Regions from separate parts of the Pseudomonas sp. SDO5271_S396 genome, predicted to be linked through region 2. Evidence: predicted binding sites of a transcription regulator. Region 2 holds the regulator's gene; each other region holds the start of a gene.
The links. The regulator FliA, encoded in region 2, starts transcription of late flagellar genes. The targets are predictions, from matches to a motif close to CTAAAGTTTNNNNNNNNNNNGCCGNTAA.
Positions count from the first base shown of each region.

Region 1: the regulator FliA is predicted to act here: its motif matches at 2,949-2,976, upstream of flgM (flagellar biosynthesis anti-sigma factor FlgM).
Region 3: the regulator FliA is predicted to act here: its motif matches at 1,639-1,666, upstream of motA (flagellar motor stator protein MotA).

Region 1 covers NZ_JBSVWB010000006.1:49,317-54,994, forward strand. The annotation lists gene ACW9IN_RS06825 (MFS transporter) at 1-1,158, shown strand, start outside; gene ACW9IN_RS06830 (flagellar brake protein) at 1,223-1,972, opposite strand; gene ACW9IN_RS06835 (flagella synthesis protein FlgN) at 2,069-2,539, opposite strand; gene flgM (flagellar biosynthesis anti-sigma factor FlgM) at 2,588-2,911, opposite strand; gene flgA (flagellar basal body P-ring formation chaperone FlgA) at 3,054-3,818, opposite strand; gene ACW9IN_RS06850 (chemotaxis protein CheV) at 3,909-4,841, shown strand; gene cheR (protein-glutamate O-methyltransferase CheR) at 4,886-5,678, shown strand, end outside.
Region 2 covers NZ_JBSVWB010000013.1:42,836-48,513, reverse strand. The annotation lists gene flhF (flagellar biosynthesis protein FlhF) at 1-1,029, shown strand, start outside; gene fleN (flagellar synthesis regulator FleN) at 1,134-1,967, shown strand; gene fliA (RNA polymerase sigma factor FliA) at 1,964-2,704, shown strand; gene ACW9IN_RS11940 (chemotaxis response regulator CheY) at 2,875-3,249, shown strand; gene ACW9IN_RS11935 (protein phosphatase CheZ) at 3,268-4,056, shown strand; gene ACW9IN_RS11930 (chemotaxis protein CheA) at 4,333-5,678, shown strand, end outside.
Region 3 covers NZ_JBSVWB010000027.1:11,817-17,494, forward strand. The annotation lists gene ACW9IN_RS18285 (HDOD domain-containing protein) at 32-1,567, opposite strand; gene motA (flagellar motor stator protein MotA) at 1,735-2,586, shown strand; gene motB (flagellar motor protein MotB) at 2,590-3,606, shown strand; gene rsgA (small ribosomal subunit biogenesis GTPase RsgA) at 3,801-4,820, opposite strand; gene orn (oligoribonuclease) at 4,929-5,471, shown strand; gene ACW9IN_RS18310 (trimeric intracellular cation channel family protein) at 5,656-5,678, shown strand, end outside.

The sequences.
Region 1 (5,678 bases), on a different contig from region 2:
TGTGCAGGGATTGTCGGTGCCGCGGTGCTTGGGCATGGACTGATCAACTGGCTGCCCGCCTGGATTGTGCTGCGGACGATTGTTGGTCTGGGGATGATGTGCCAGTACATGGTCATTGAAAGCTGGCTCAATGAGCAGGCGGATGCCAAGCAGCGTGGCGTGGTGTTCAGCGGTTACATGATCGCGTCCTACCTGGGGCTGGTGCTGGGTCAGCTGATCCTGGTGATGCACCCCCAGTTGGGGCTCGAATTGCTGATGCTGGTAGCCGTGTGTTTTGCCTTGTGCCTGGTACCGGTAGCCATGACCCGACGTATTCACCCGGCGCCGTTGCATCCGGCGCCGATGGAGCCGCGCTTCTTTATCAAGCGGGTGCCGCAGTCGCTGAGCACGGTGTTGGGGGCCGGGGTGATCGTGGGTTCGTTTTACGGTCTGGCGCCGCTCTATGCCGCCCAGCAGGGCCTGTCAACGGAACAGGTCGGTCTGTTCATGGGGTGCTGTATTTTTGCCGGGCTGTTGGTGCAATGGCCGTTGGGGTGGCTGTCGGACCGCTATGACCGGGCCTTGCTGATTCGCAGCTTCGCGCTCTGCCTGGCGGTGGCGGCGCTGCCGTTGGCGGTGCTGAACAAGGTGCCGCTGGAGGTGCTGTTCGTGGCGGGCTTCGTGTGTTCGCTGGTGCAGTTCTGTCTCTATCCACTGGCCGTGGCGTTTTCCAACGACCATGTGGAAGGCGACCGCCGAGTGTCGCTGACGGCCATGCTGCTGGTGACCTACGGTGTGGGCGCCAGCGTGGGGCCGCTGTTGGCGGGTGTGGCGATGAAGCTCTTCGGCAGCCACATGCTGTACGCATTTTTCAGCTTGTGCGCCTTGATTCTGGTGTGGCGTATCCGACCGAAGGCGGTCACCAACCTGCATCAGGTCGATGATGCGCCGCTGCACCACGTGGCGATGCCTGACAGCATGTCCAGTTCGCCGCTGGTGGCGTGCCTCGATCCGCGGGTGGATGAAGCCGTGGTGCAAGAACAGATGCAGACCACTGTTGCGGACCCGGTGCCGGAAACCGAACCGGAGCCTGAGGTGCAAGAGCCGGTAGCGGACACGCCGCCCCAGCATCCGGACCCGGATGACCATCCCCATGACCTGAGCAGGGCGCGCCCCTGAATGCAAAAACGGGCAGATCCCATCAGGATCTGCCCGTTTTTTTTGGAGTCGGTATTTCCAGCGTTTAGAAATCGTCGTCCTTGTCGAAGCGCCGTGCTTCACGTTGCAACTGATACACAAAACGCTCGACCTGGCGCTGCACCAGACCGCTCATGTTGTGAAAGCGCACGCCGGCAAAGGTGGTGTTGATCTTCTCTTCGAAGTGCAGGTAACGCAGTTCCACCGAAGTGGTCATGCTGCCAAAGGGCAGGGCGGCGATAAAGCGGTCATAGACCTGGCCCAGTTGCAGGCGCTCGGAGATATCGCCTTCAAAGCGCAATTTGCAGCCGGTGGCGGAGATATCCAGCAGCTTGCCGTTGATCGGTGCCTTGAGTTTTTCGCCGCCCAGTTCGATGTTCACCAGTTGGGCCAGCTTCAGGGCGGCGCGGAAGGCATTGCGGCGCTGATGGTAGACCACTTCGTCGGGCATGCTGCCGGTGTAGATGCGGTGGCCATCCTTTTCGCTGATGCTCAGGCTGCCGTTGCTTTCCCAGGCGACGCGTACACCCTCATGGAAACCTTCGATGCGAAAGGGTTCGCCGTTCTCGAGGTAGCGTTCGCCATCGCGGGGGATCATTTCGTCCAGGGCCAGCGTCTTGCTGTCCCGGTCAACATCCACCAGGTAGCTCTGGAAGCGCTGGCTGCGTTCGTGGAAGGTGATGATCAGCGGATCATGACTTTCTTGCAGCATCCGCAAGGTGCCGGCGATTTCCAGAGGCGTGGTGAGGACCTTGGGTGGCTGCGGAGCATCTTCCGCATTAAGGGCGTTGAACACGGTTCTTCCATCTCCAGACAAAATACGACTACACGCAAGGGCCATCATTTTGCCAGTATGTGGCGCGCCTTGGATAGGTCGCGCTGCAAACGGGCGTCACGCTTGGCTGCGGGTGCTTGGCTTGACCAGGCGTGAGGTGGAACCCTGGGCGTTGTATAGCGCCGGTGGCTCTCCGCCGTGGAGTATACGCAATTGGTTGGCGGTCGTGGCTTGCTGGAGCTGGATCGACTGACCGTTGAGCAGGTTGGTTTCCTGGCACTGGCCGAGCAACGCGTTGAGTGCCTTGCTCTGGGACAGCAACTGATCGCCGACCGAGGAATGACTGGCCAATTGCGCGAGACCTTCATGGTCAGCGGGCAGGCCAAGGCTGATAAGGATTTCGCTGCGTTTTTTACCATGCTGTTCCAGCAGGATAATCAGCGATTGCTTGCGCGCCAGAATTTCTTCCAGCAACTGCATGTCCCGGCCGAACAGGGCCACGGATTCTTCCTTGAGCAGCTCGAGCAACTGTTGCGTCGGCGCCAGATCATCAATGATCAGTTGAAGCAGGTTTTCGTCGTGGTGCATGGCAGGCCTTGGGTTTTAAGCGTCCAAAATCCCGGCGCAGGCCAGTGCCTAGCGCTCGGCTTCGAAATTAAGCAGCTTGCTGGCTACACGGTTGCTGTCGACTTGATAGCTGCCATCGGCGATTGCCTGTTTCAATTCGGCCACGCGGGCTTTATTGACAACTGGCTGGTCGCGCAGCGAGTCAGTGACCTTCTGCAACTGCTGAGCCTCGTTGCTCAAGTGTACGGATTCCCCGCTTTGGCTGGCGCTGGTCTGTTCCGCCTTGGCGGGCAGGACCGGGGCCTTGGCATCTACGCTGTCCTTGGCACCGTTGGTGCGCGTATTGCCGGGCAATGCCGGGGTGTTATTCAAACGACTGAAATCGATGACCATGATAAAAAAACCTCTGGGTATTTGGACGCTTGCCATGTTTTCGGCCATACCCGGACAAACTTTAGGCACGAATGACAATAAACCTGCACAGGCCGACATCCCAGGCACAGTGTAGGAAAAGCTGGCGTCCGACACCAGTGATCTATAGTGCCACCTCCACTTGGCCAGGGGCCATCACTCGCGCCTTGATCACGCGGTTGGAGTTCAGGTTCTTGATGCGGATCTGTTCACCCATCCCGCCGTTGGACAGGGCTTCACCGGGCATCTTCACGTTGAGCGCACCGCTGCTGGCGGAAATCACCACCTGGTCGCCCTTGCGGATCACTTCGGCCTGTTCCAGATGCACCAGCGTCACGACCTGGTCGGTGACCATCGGCCGAGTGAGCTTTTGGCCGACGGCCTGGTCCAGTGATGTCAGGTAGCCCTGGTTGATCAGGCCGATGTCGCGCTCGCGCAAGGCCACATCCTCGAAGCCGATGATGCCGGTGCGTTTCAGTGGCCGGGTTACCACGACGACATCGCGGAACAGTTTGACCTGAGCCGGCACGAATACCGTCCACGGCGAAGCACCGTCGCAACGCACCCTGACCGTCACGCGTCCGATGGGCTGGGCCGGGCTTTCCAGGGTGGCTGTCAATTCCTTGTCGCACATCGGCATGCGCAGGCGCGGGTCCAACTGGTTGACCTGGATTTCATAACGCCCGGGTGTCTGGGTGGTGGCCAGATAATCTTCTACAGTGAATTCAAGAAAGCCCTGCGTGACGCCGATAAGCAGATCAGGCAAGGTGACGTTGTCTGCGCGGGCCGTGAGGCTGGTCCCCAGGGCGAGCAGCGCCGCAGAGACGCAGAGTGATCTGCGGATCCGTGGAAGGCGAAGGCGTCGGGAAACTGTCGTTTTGATATCCATGACCAACAAATAGCAAAGCTCGTGCCGTTTAGTATGGGGGGCACGCTGCCCTGTCGGTATGGCCCAAGGTTTCAGCGTAGGAGTGAAGGCATGGCAGGTGTAATGGATTCAGTAAACCAGCGCACACAGCTGGTAGGGCAGAATCGCCTGGAGTTGCTGTTGTTTCGCCTCGATGGCAAGCAGCTCTATGGCATCAACGTGTTCAAAGTGCGGGAAGTGCTGCAATGTCCCAAGCTGACGATCTTGCCCAAATCCAGTCCGGTGGTGTGCGGTGTGGCCAATATTCGTGGCGCGACCATCCCGATTCTTGACCTGGCCATGGCTACCGGCTCCTCCGGTCTGCAAGACCGCGAGAGCCCGTTTGTCATCATTACCGAGTACAACACCAAGACCCAGGGGTTTCTGGTGGGGTCGGTGGAACGCATCGTCAACATGAACTGGGAAGAGATCCATCCACCACCCAAGGGCACTGGTCGCGACCACTACCTCACGGCGGTGACGCGGGTCGACAACCAGTTGGTGGAAATCATCGACGTGGAGAAAATCCTCGCCGAAGTGGCGCCCACGTCGGAATCGATTTCCGTGGGCGTGGTGGATGCCGAAACCGCGCACAAAGCCATTTCCCTGCGGGTGTTGACCGTGGACGACTCATCGGTGGCGCGCAAGCAGGTGACCCGTTGCCTGCAAACGGTCGGCGTCGAAGTGGTGGCCCTCAATGACGGTCGCCAGGCCCTGGATTACCTGCGCAAGTTGGTGGATGAGGGGAAAAAGCCGGAAGAAGAATTCCTGATGATGATTTCCGACATCGAGATGCCGGAAATGGACGGCTACACCCTGACGGCCGAGATACGCAATGATCCGCGCATGCAAAAATTGCATATCATCCTGCATACTTCGTTGTCGGGCGTCTTCAACCAGGCGATGGTCAAGAAGGTCGGTGCCGATGACTTTTTGGCCAAGTTCCGTCCCGACGACCTCGCATCCCGGGTAGTCGACCGGATCAAGGCAGCAGATCACGGCTAGGGGAGCTTCCCCTGGCGGTCACATGATTTTTAGAGGCGGTATCATTGTCTACGGGTAATTTGGATTTCGAACAGTTCCGGGTCTTCCTGGAAAAAGCCTGTGGCATATTGCTTGGTGAAAACAAGCAATACCTGGTATCCAGCCGTCTCAACAAGCTGATGGAGCAGCAGGGCATCAAGTCCCTGGGTGAGTTGGTCCAGCGGATCCAGGGGCAGCCGCGCAGCGGGCTCAAGGAAATGGTGGTCGATGCCATGACCACCAACGAAACCCTGTGGTTTCGCGATACCTACCCTTTTGAAGTGCTCAAGAGCAAGGTGCTGCCGGAGGCCATCAAGGCCAGTCCTGGTCAGCGCCTGCGCATCTGGTCGGCGGCCTGCTCTTCGGGGCAGGAGCCGTACTCGATTTCGATGTCCATCGATGAGTTCGAGCGGACCAACATGGGCCAATTGAAGGCCGGTGCGCAAATCGTTGCCACTGACCTGTCGGGCACCATGCTCACCAACTGCAAAACCGGCGAATATGACAGCCTGGCCCTGGGCCGCGGGTTGTCCCAGGAACGCTTGCAGCGCTACTTCGACCCGAAGGGGGCCGGGCGCTGGGCGGTCAAGGCACCGATCAAGAACCGTGTGGAATTCCGCTCGTTCAATCTGCTCGACAGCTACGCCAGCCTCGGCAAGTTCGACATGGTGTTCTGCCGCAACGTGCTGATCTACTTTTCGGCCGAAGTGAAGAAAGACATCCTGCTGCGCATCCATGGCACCCTCAAGCGCGGTGGCTACCTGTTCCTCGGGGCTTCCGAGGCGTTGAACGGCTTGCCGGATCATTACCAGATGGTGC
Region 2 (5,678 bases):
CCGCTGACTGCTGCCGAGCCGCTGGTGGAACCGACTTTCAAAGAGCCACCGCGTCCCGCCGCGCCTGCCCCCGCGCCGACGGTGGACCCGCGTGTGTTCGACTCGATGCGCTTTGAACTCAACGGCCTGCGCGAGCTGCTGGAAGTGCAACTGGGCTCGCTGGCCTGGACCCAATTGCAAGGCAGCAAACCGCAACAGGCCAACCTGTGGCGCCGCCTGCAACGCATCGGCTTGTCCGGCCCGTTGTCCCGCGACCTGCTGGCGCTGACCACCGAAATCGAAGAACCCCGCCAGGCCTGGCGCATGCTGCTGGCCCATCTGGCGCGGATGATCGTCACCCCGGAAATCGAACCCCTGGAAGAGGGCGGCGTGATCGCCATGGTCGGCCCGGCCGGCATGGGCAAGACCACCACCCTGGCCAAGCTGGCCGCCCGTTATGTGCTCAAGTACGGCGCGCAGAATATCGCGCTGGTGAGCATGGACAGCTACCGTATCGGTGCGCAGGAACAGCTCAAGACCCTGGGGCGCATTCTCAATGTGCCGGTGACCCATGTCGACCCGGGCCAGTCCCTGGCCAATGCCCTCGACCCGCTGCTGCGCAAGCGCGTGGTGCTGATCGACACCGCCGGCCTGCAAGCCAGCGATCCGGCATTGCGCATGCAACTGGAAAGCCTGGCCGGGCGTGGCATCAAGTCGAAAAATTACCTGGTGCTTGCAACCACCAGTCAAAAACAGGTACTTACCGCTGCTTATCACAGCTACAAGCGTTGCGGCCTGGCCGGTTGCATCCTCACCAAGCTCGATGAAACCGCGAGCCTGGGCGAGGTGTTGAGCCTGGCCATCAGCCATGAACTACCGGTCGCCTACCTGACCGACGGGCCGCGGATCCCGGATGATCTGCATCTGCCGCGCCGTCATCAGTTGGTCAGCCGTGCCGTCAGCGTACAAATGCAAGATGAGCCTAGCGAGGAAGCGATGGCCGACATGTTCGCTGATCTGTACCACAGCCCGGCCAAACGGGTGGGCTGAGCACTATGAACACAGTGCAATGTATCTACATCGATGGTCTGCAAGCGATTCACGCGGCCAAGCCATGTAGCCTGCGTCTAAGCAAGACAAGGTAAAGAAATAAAATGGGCAGCATGCATCCCGTACAGGTGATCGCGGTGACCGGCGGCAAAGGTGGCGTCGGGAAAACTAACGTGTCAGTGAATTTGTCCCTGGCGCTGGCAGAGCTTGGCCGTCGCGTCATGCTGCTGGACGCTGACCTGGGGCTGGCGAACGTCGACGTTCTGCTGGGACTGACGCCCAAACACACCCTTGCCGATGTGATCGAAGGGCGCTGCGAGCTGCGCGATGTGCTGCTCCAGGGCCCTGGCGGCATTCGTATCGTGCCGGCGGCCTCCGGCACCCAGAGCATGGTGCACCTGAGTCCGGCGCAGCATGCCGGCCTGATCCAGGCGTTCAGCGATATCGGTGACAACCTGGATGTGCTGGTGATCGACACCGCTGCCGGGATCGGCGAGTCCGTGGTCAGCTTCGTGCGCGCCGCCCAGGAAGTGTTGCTGGTGGTGTGCGATGAGCCCACTTCGATCACCGACGCCTACGCCCTGATCAAACTGCTCAACCGTGACTACGGCATGAACCGCTTCCGTGTGCTCGCCAACATGGCCCAGAGCCCGCAGGAAGGTCGCAACCTGTTCGCCAAATTGACCAAGGTCACGGACCGCTTTCTCGATGTCGCCCTACAATACGTCGGCGCTGTGCCCTACGACGAGTGTGTGCGCAAGGCTGTGCAGAAGCAGCGTGCAGTCTACGAAGCGTTTCCCCGCTCCAAGTGCGCGCTGGCGTTCAAGGCGATTGCCCAGAAGGTCGATACCTGGCCGTTGCCTGCCAACCCGCGCGGGCATCTGGAGTTTTTCGTCGAGCGATTGGTGCATCAGACGAGCGCAGGACCCGTGCTATGACAGCGACTGGCTACAACGCGTACAAGAAGTCTGCCCGTGACAGCCAAGGCGAGTTGATCGAGCGCTATGCGCCGCTGGTCAAGCGTATCGCCTACCACTTGCTGGCGCGCCTGCCTGCCAGCGTCCAGGTCGAAGACCTGATCCAGGCGGGCATGATCGGCCTGCTCGAAGTGTCGACCAAATACGACGCGAGCAAGGGTGCGAGTTTCGAGACCTATGCGGGTATTCGCATCCGTGGCGCGATGCTCGATGAAGTGCGCAAGGGCGATTGGGCGCCGCGTTCGGTGCACCGCAATACGCGCATGGTCAGTGATGCAATTCGCGCAATTGAAGCAAAAACCGGCCGTGACGCTAAAGATCATGAAGTTGCTGCCGAACTCCAATTGAGTCTCGACGATTACTACGGGATTTTGAACGATACCTTGGGCAGCCGCCTGTTCAGTTTCGACGACCTGTTGCAGGACGGCGAACACGAAGGGCTGCACGAGGACGGCGCGAGTGCTCATCTTGAGCCGTCGCGCGACCTGGAAGACGAACGCTTCCAGGGCGCGCTGGCGGACGCGATTGCCAATTTGCCGGAGCGTGAGCGGCTGGTGTTGGCGCTGTACTACGACGAAGAGCTGAACCTCAAGGAAATCGGTGAGGTCCTGGGGGTCAGCGAATCGCGGGTCAGCCAGTTGCATAGCCAGTGCGCCGCCCGTTTGCGGGGGCGTCTGGGAGAGTGGCGAGCGCGCTGACAGGCAGTGTTGGGGAGCACTGCAGACGAGGCCGTGAGGGGCGTTGACCTTTGCGGGACCGACCCGTGGTGCCACCGGCAGTCCTTTTTGTGTAATGCCTGTTGATTGAAATGGCGCGTCCAGGTGCTGGGCGCGTTTAAGACTGCTTGGAGGTCGAATTGGACAAGAACATGAAAATCCTCATCGTTGATGACTTTTCAACGATGCGGCGGATCATAAAAAACCTGTTGCGTGACCTGGGGTTCACAAACACGGTCGAGGCGGATGACGGCATTACGGCGATTCCGATCCTCAACAGCGGGAGCATCGACTTTCTGGTAACCGACTGGAACATGCCAGGCATGACCGGCATCGATCTGCTGCGCCACGTGCGCGCCGACGAAAAACTGCGCAGCCTTCCCGTGCTGATGGTGACCGCCGAAGCCAAGCGTGAACAGATCATCGAAGCCGCCCAGGCCGGGGTAAACGGTTACGTGGTCAAACCATTCACCGCATTGGCGCTGAAAGAGAAGATCGAAAAAATCTTCGAACGCATCGGTAACTGATGCTGCCACGGGGGAGCTATGGAGCATAACGAAACGTCACAGGGAGACTTCGAGTCGACCCTGAAAAAACATGCTCACCAGTTGGTCGAGAGCCTTGAAAAAGGTCAGTTCGGCGATGCGGTGCAGTTGATCCATGAGCTCAACCAGACCCGTGACCGTGGCCTGTACCAGGAAGTGGGCAAGCTCACGCGCGAGCTGCACAGTGCGATCGTCAATTTCCACATTGACCCGCACATGCCCCAGGCTGAAGAGATTTCGCAGATTACCGATGCCACCGAGCGCCTGTCCTATGTGGTCAGGCTGACCGAGGCGGCGGCCAATCGCACCATGGACCTGGTGGAAAACGCCACGCCCCTGGTCAGCGGCATGGCCAGCGAAGCCCAGGCCCTCAGCGCTGACTGGGGCCGCTTCATGCGCCGCGAAGTCGGGGCGGAAGAGTTCCGCGAGTTGGCCCGTCGGATTGAAGCGTTCCTGTCACGCAGCGAGCAGGAAAACCGTACGGTTTCCAGCAACCTCAATGACATTCTGCTGGCCCAGGATTACCAGGACCTCACCGGTCAGGTGATCAAGCGCGTGACCCAACTGGTCACCGAAGTGGAAAGCAACTTGCTCAAATTGGTGCTCATGGCCGGCCAGGTCGACCGTTTCGCGGGGATCGAACATGACCGCGCAGCGATCCTCTCGGAAAAAGATCCACAAAAACATCTCGCCAAGGGTGAAGGTCCGCAGATTCATGCCGATAAACGTGAAGACGTTGTATCGGGTCAGGATGATGTCGATGACCTGTTATCCAGTTTAGGCTTTTAGGTCCTGATAGCGGCAAATGACGGTCGCGCCGGGCCCCGCAAGGCGCAAGGCTAGGCATGAGGAGAGAGGTTTGGTTTTTCCAAATGAACGACGAATAACGACGGCTTGCGCCTTGCGGGGCCCGGCCCTCCGGGTTGGAGCTGTGAGCGCGCCATGCTGCGTTGCGGAACTTGGCAAGGAAACAACCCTTGCCCGCGTTCCGCGCCTTGCCTGGCCCGCTCACAGCTCCAACGCGATCCGTCATTTGCCGCTATCAGGACCTAAAGGAGCACCCACATGAGCTTCGGCGCCGATGAAGAGATCCTTCAGGATTTCCTTGTAGAGGCCGGCGAAATCTTGGAGCAGTTGTCCGAGCAACTGGTCGAGCTGGAAAGCCGACCGGATGATGCGAACCTGCTCAATGCAATTTTTCGCGGTTTTCACACTGTAAAAGGGGGCGCCGGCTTCCTCCAGCTCCATGAGCTGGTGGAGTGCTGCCACATCGCCGAGAACGTGTTCGACATCCTGCGCAAGGGTGAGCGTCACGTCGACTCGGAATTGATGGACGTAATTCTCGAAGCGCTGGACGCCGTCAATGGCATGTTCGGCCAAGTGCGCGAACGCGCGCCGATTACTCCCGCCACTCCGGAACTGCTGGCCGCCCTGGCGCGCTACGCCGAACCGGCCGATCCGTCGGCGGCGCCGGTGGCTGAAGCGGCGCCCGAGCCTGTGGCCGCGCCTGAGCCGGATGTGACCGACAGCGAGTTCGAACAACTGCTCAACTCCCTCAGTGCGGTCAAGGCCGAAGCTGAAGCGCCGGCGGCGCCGGTGGCTGCGCCCGCCAGCGAAGATATCACCGACGCCGAGTTCGAATCCCTGCTCGATCAATTGCACGGCAAAGGCCAATTCGCCGCCGATGCAGTGGCACCGGCTGCGGTGGAACCGCCGGCGCCTGCCGCCACGGCGAGCACCGACATTACCGACGACGAATTCGAAGCCTTGCTGGACCAGTTGCACGGCAAAGGCACCTTTGCGGCCGATGCACTGCCGGCGGTCGCTGCCACGGCGGCACCGGCTGCTGCGCCTGCTGCTGCGCCTGCGGACGATGGCCTGATCAGTGATCAGGAGTTCGAGTCCCTGCTGGATGAGCTGCACGGCAAGGGCAAGTTCTCTGAAGTCGCCCCGGCTGCCGCCGTGGCGACGGCGGCACCGGTGGCGGCCAAAGCCGCTGCGCCAGCGGCCAAGACCGCACCGGCCCCCGCCGCAGCAGTGGCTCCAGCCCGCGCTGCGCCGGCACCGGTGGCCGAAAAACCGGTCAGCGAAGCCGAGACCACCGTGCGGGTCGATACCGCGCGACTGGACGACATCATGAACATGGTCGGCGAACTGGTGCTGGTGCGTAACCGCCTGGTGCGCCTGGGCCTGAGCAGCGCCGATGAGGCGATGCAAAAAGCCGTGTCGAACCTCGACGTGGTCACCGCCGACCTGCAAACCGCGGTGATGAAGACGCGGATGCAGCCGATCAAGAAAGTCTTCGGTCGTTTCCCGCGCCTGGTTCGCGACCTGGCGCGCCAGCTCAAGAAAGAAATCAACCTGGAACTGGTGGGTGAAGAAACCGACCTCGACAAAAACCTTGTCGAGGC
Region 3 (5,678 bases), on a different contig from region 2:
GCGATAAAAGAGGGGGATTGTAGCGCAAGCATCAAACGTTGCGGTTGGTAAAGCTGTGCAGGGCTTTCTCGATGCATTGAGCGGTTTTGCCGAACGCCTGCACGGTGGTTTCCGAGAACGGACCGCCGCCCTGGTCAGCCACCATCAGCATCACCACCTTGCCATTGCAGCTCAGGGAGCGCAGCAACAAATGCTCGCCGGTGAACAGGCGGCGCAGGACGGGGGGCAGCAAGGCAGAGAACTGCACCAGGTTGTCGGGCGTCAGGCGCACTTGGGCGGGCTTTTCCAGCAGGCGTTGCAGCAGTGTGCTGTTGACCACGTCGAGGCTGAGGTGGTCGGCGTCCTTCGGCAGGCCGTCGGCCTGGTGCACGCGCAAGTTGCTTTGGGCGCGGTCGGTCATCAGCAGCATCACCCGATGCATGCCGCTGGCCACCAGTGCTTCCTTGGCGCACGTGGTCAGGTGCATGGCGTTGGCGAAGCGGCTCGGCTCCACCAGCAGTTCGGTGCAGCGCTTACGCCATACGGCCAGGGCTTCGGCTGTGGGTGGTGGGGCCGGCAGCAGGCCGCGATGGATCTTCTGCACGTGCCAGGGCCAGATCAGCGACAGAGCCGGGTGCCAGAGGTCGGGCATCAAGGTGGTGCGCGCACTGGTCACGGCTTGCTGATGGGTTTGCTGTTGCACCTCGCCCAAGGGTTGTTGCAGGTACAGGGCGGTCAGGTACTGCCAGCGCTGAGTGTGCGGGCAGGTCCAGGACTCCTGGGCCGACATCGCCAGACCGTTGGCCAGCAGTACGGTGTTGGCCGGCTGGTTCAGCCAGCGACGCAGGTTGGGTTCGGCGTCGAGCAATTGTTGATGGCGCAGTGGGTCGTCTTCCCGGGCGATGTGCAGCGCCTTGACCAGCAGGCGCTGTTCGGTCAGCAGCAGGGTGTAGCCCTGGGAAACCCAGATCGGCAAGTGCCAGGTTTCGGTCAGCCCGATGCACAGGTCCAGCAGGCGCACGCCGAACAATTCCTGCTCGACCGCACGGGCCGGCTGGCCTTTGTGGATCACCCGCAGTTCCCACTCTTCGAGTAGCTTGGGATAGGCCACGGCCATCGGCCACAGTGGCGACAGAAACAACAGGCTGCCCCAGTGAATGTCCTGCCACAACCGCGCCAGGCGGCTGCCGAACAAACCGTTGGCTTGCTGCGAGGCGTGCTGGCTGACCAGCAGCAGTTGGCGCAGAGCCACGGGTATTTCCTGGGCCGGCACCGAGGGCAGGCGCGCCAGCAAGTCCTCGGCGCGCTTGAGGCCCAGGCGATTGAGGGCCACTTCGAGGTTTTCGGCCGGCTCCGCCAGGCTGCCATGGGTGTGGCTGTTGGCCTCGCGCATGACGCTGAGCACCAGCGCCGGGCTGCTTTGCATCAGTTCGGCAATGTCTCGCAACGAGCTGCGGCTATCGCGAATGGCTTTGCACACGCGGTCATGGCTGGCTTGGGGGACGGGCAGCAGCACGTCATCCAGGCGCTTGATCCAGGCGGCGAGTGTGGTGGGTTTTGCAGTTGGGACTTTCGTTTCATTAGCCATGATTGGGGCGCGATCATCACTTGCGGTCAACACGCCCGGAGCGGGCCGAACTGGCTTTTCGCCTTAACGGGCTATAGTCTGGCGCAGTTTTGCCGATAAGTAGAACAAGAGTTTTTCAGTTCCCCCAAATATGTCCATGAACCTGACGGCGCAAGTACTCATCTCCTATGGCTAAAATTATCGGCATCATCGTCGTCATCGCTAGCGTGCTCGGTGGGTACGTTCTGTCACACGGTAAAATTGCCGCACTGATCCAGCCTTTCGAAGTGCTGATCATTGGTGGTGCGGCGTTCGGCGCATTCTTGCAGGCCAACCCGGGCTACATGACCCTGCACGTGGTCAAGAAGTCCCTGGGCATGTTCGGTTCGCGTTTCTCCCACACCTTTTATCTGGAAGTGCTGGGGCTGATCTACGAGATCCTCAACAAGAGCCGTCGCGAAGGCATGATGGCCATCGAGGCCGACATCGAAGACGCGGCGGCCAGCCCGATTTTCGCCAAGTACCCGGCAGTGCTCAAAGACGAGCGCATGACCGCGTTCATCTGTGACTACCTGCGCATCATGTCCTCCGGCAACATGGCGCCCCATGAGCTGGAAGGCCTGTTCGACATGGAGCTTTTCAGCCTCAAGGAAGAGCTGGAGCACCCTTCCCACGCCGTGACCGGCATCGCCGACGGTATGCCCGGTTTCGGTATCGTGGCGGCGGTACTCGGTATTGTGGTGACCATGGCGTCCCTGGGTGAAGGCGATCAGAAGGCCATCGGCATGCACGTGGGTGCGGCGCTGGTGGGTACCTTCTTCGGTATTCTGGCGGCCTATGGTTTCTTTGGTCCGTTGGCGACGTCCCTGGCCCACGACGCCAAGGAAGAGGTCAACCTGTACGAAGCGATCAAGGCCTGCCTGGTGGCCTCGGCGTCCGGCATGCCGCCATCGCTGGCGGTGGAGTTCGGTCGCAAGGTGCTGTACCCGAAACATCGCCCAAGTTTTGCCGAGCTGGAACAAGCGGTTCGCGGTCGCTAAATCATGGAAAACAACCAGCCGATAATCATCAAGCGCGTCAAGCGCTTCGCTGCGGGGCACCATGGCGGCGCCTGGAAAATCGCCTTCGCCGACTTTGCGACGGCGATGATGGCGTTCTTCCTGGTGCTGTGGCTGATGTCCACCGCCACGCCTGAACAGAAGATCGCCATCGCCGGTTACTTCAAGGACCCGATAGGGTTCTCGGAAAGCGGCACGCCTTTCGTGATCGACCTGGGCGGTTCGCCGCAACTGGCGCCTGAGCGCACCATCAACCCGGAAATCAAGACCGACTCGCCCCAGGAAAAAATCCCGATCGAGCGCGACACCGTCGAGGCCATGGCCGAGCAGGTCGAGCAGGAGCGCCTGGAGTTGCTGCTGCAAGAATTGCAGACCAAGGTCGAGGAAAACCCGCAACTGTTGAAGTTCAAGGACCAGATTTCCTTCGAGATCACCCCTGAAGGTTTGCGCATCCAGATCACCGACGCCGCCAACCGGCCGATGTTCGACTCCGGCAGCGCGCGCTTGAAGCCGTACTTCGAAGACATCCTGCTGGCCATGGCCGACACCATCAAGGCGGTGCCGAACAAGATCAGCATCAGCGGGCATACCGACGCCAAGCCTTACGCGGGTCAGGGTGACTTCGGCAACTGGGAGCTTTCGGCCAACCGTGCCAACGCCGCGCGGCGTGCGCTGGTAGCGGGCAGTTACCCGGACCCGCAAGTGGCGCGTGTGGTGGGTTTTGCCTCTTCGCAGCTGTTTGATCATCAAGACCCGTTCAACCCGGTCAACCGCCGGATCGACATCGTGGTGCTGACCAAAAAGGCCCAACGTGCGATTGAAGGTGACCAAGCGCCAGTGGCCCCGACCCCAGGTGCCGGTGCGCCCGGTGAAGTGCCGGCAGATCCGAACGCTCTTCCGCCCGGGCAGGAACCCTTGCCGGCCCATGAGCTGCGGCAGAAGCTGAATCTGTTTGATGACGGTGGGGTGAAGGATCCTACGGTGCCGGGAACCGGCTCATAGAGGCGCCCTTGTGGTGAATGGGCTTGTTGTGGTGAGCGGGCTTGTCCCGCGCTGGGCTGCGAAGCGGCCCCAATAAGGCTGCCGCATTTAGTCAGCGAATTCGCGGTGTCGGGTTTCAGGGCCGCTTTGCGCCCCAGCGCGGGACAAGCCCGCTCACCACAATGGATCGGCAAAAAACCGCATGCAGGGCGCTTTTAGTAACTGCTCTCCGGCAAACTCGCGATGATCGACCGGTAGCTGTTCATCCGCTGCTGTTGCACGCGCCCATCCTCCAGGGCCTTGAGCAAGGCACAGCCAGGCTCGCGATCGTGCTTGCAGTCGCGGAAGCGGCATGTGCCGATCAGGTCGTTGAACTCGATGAAGCCGGCTTCCACATCACTGCGGCTGACATGGCCCAGGCCGAATTCGCGGATGCCGGGGGAGTCGATCAGTTCGCCGCCGCCTGGGAAGTGAAACAGCCGTGCGGTGGTGGTGGTGTGGGTGCCTTGGCCGGACAGTTCCGACAGCGGGCCGACCCGGGTGTCGACGTGGGGCAGCAGGCTGTTGACCAGCGACGACTTGCCCACGCCGGACTGGCCGACAAACACACTGATGCGCCCGTCCAACTGCTGTTGCAGCTGTTCCATGCCGTTGCCGTGGTGAGCCGAGACTTCCAGCACCGGATAACCCAGGGTGCGATACACCGCCAGCAGCGCGTTGAGCGCGGGGGCGTTCTGCTCGTCGATCAGGTCATACTTGTTCAGCAGCAACAGTGGGCGAATGCCGGCATGCTCGGCTGCGACCAGGTAGCGATCGATCAGGTTGGCATGGGGCTCGGGCAAGGGCGCGAACACGATCACGATCATGTCGACGTTGGCCGCCACCGGCTTGAGTTGGCCGCGGCTATCGGGGCGGCGCAGTTCGGTGGTGCGGGGCAACTGGGCGACGATCACGCCGATGCCCTGGTTGCCGGCACGCCAGACCACTTGGTCGCCGGTCACCAGCGCGGGCAGGTTGGCGCGCAGGTAGCAGCGTGACACCAGGCCGTCCTGGGCTTCGACTTCGACCTGCACACCAAAGTGCGCGATCACCAGGCCAGTCTGTTCGGGGCCCAGGTCGCCACCCTCCAGCGCTTCTACGGCGGAGGATTCACGTTTGGCGGCGCGAGCGGCGCGCTCGCCTTGAATCTTTTCGATGCGCCAGTTCTGGCGACGGTTGAGCTGGCGTTTGGCCATTGGTGTTCCGTGTCGACAATGCAAAGGTTGGATAAAACGGTCGCGAGTCTAGCACGCCCCTGCCTGCTAAACTGCGCAGCTAAGCCAAGGTGCCAAGAGAATCAAGCCATGCAAAACCCACAGAACCTGATTTGGATCGATCTGGAGATGACCGGTCTGGATCCCGACAACGACGTCATCATCGAGATGGCGACCATCGTCACCGACAGCAACCTCAATACCTTGGCTGAAGGCCCGGTGATCGCCATTCATCACAGCGACGAAGTGCTGGCGCGCATGGACGAGTGGAATACCCGCACCCATGGCAACTCGGGGCTGACCCAGCGTGTGCGCGACAGCCGCATCAGCATGGCAGAAGCCGAAGCCCGGACCATCGCCTTTCTGGAACAGTGGGTGCCCAAGGGCAAGTCGCCGATCTGCGGCAACAGCATCTGCCAGGATCGTCGCTTCCTCTATACCCATATGAAGGGGTTGGAGAGCTACTTCCACTATCGCAACCTGGATGTGTCGACGCTTAAAGAGTTGGCGGCGCGCTGGGCGCCGGAGGTCAAGGACAGCTTCCATAAGGGCAGTACCCATCTGGCGCTGGATGATATTCGCGAGTCCATTGCCGAGCTGCAGCATTACCGCAAGCATTTCATCAAGGCTTGAATCGGCGGCGCCTGAACCTGCGCCATCGCCGGCAAGCCAGCTCCCACATTTGATTGCATTCACAAATCAAACTGTGGGAGCGGGCTTGCTCGCGAAGGGCGTGACGCGGTCTTTCGCCAAGCGCCCCCTTTTGGTGCCATCACCAAATGATTAGACTGCGCGCCTCTTTGCAAGGATCGCCCTCATGCTGCTGATGCTCTACCTCAT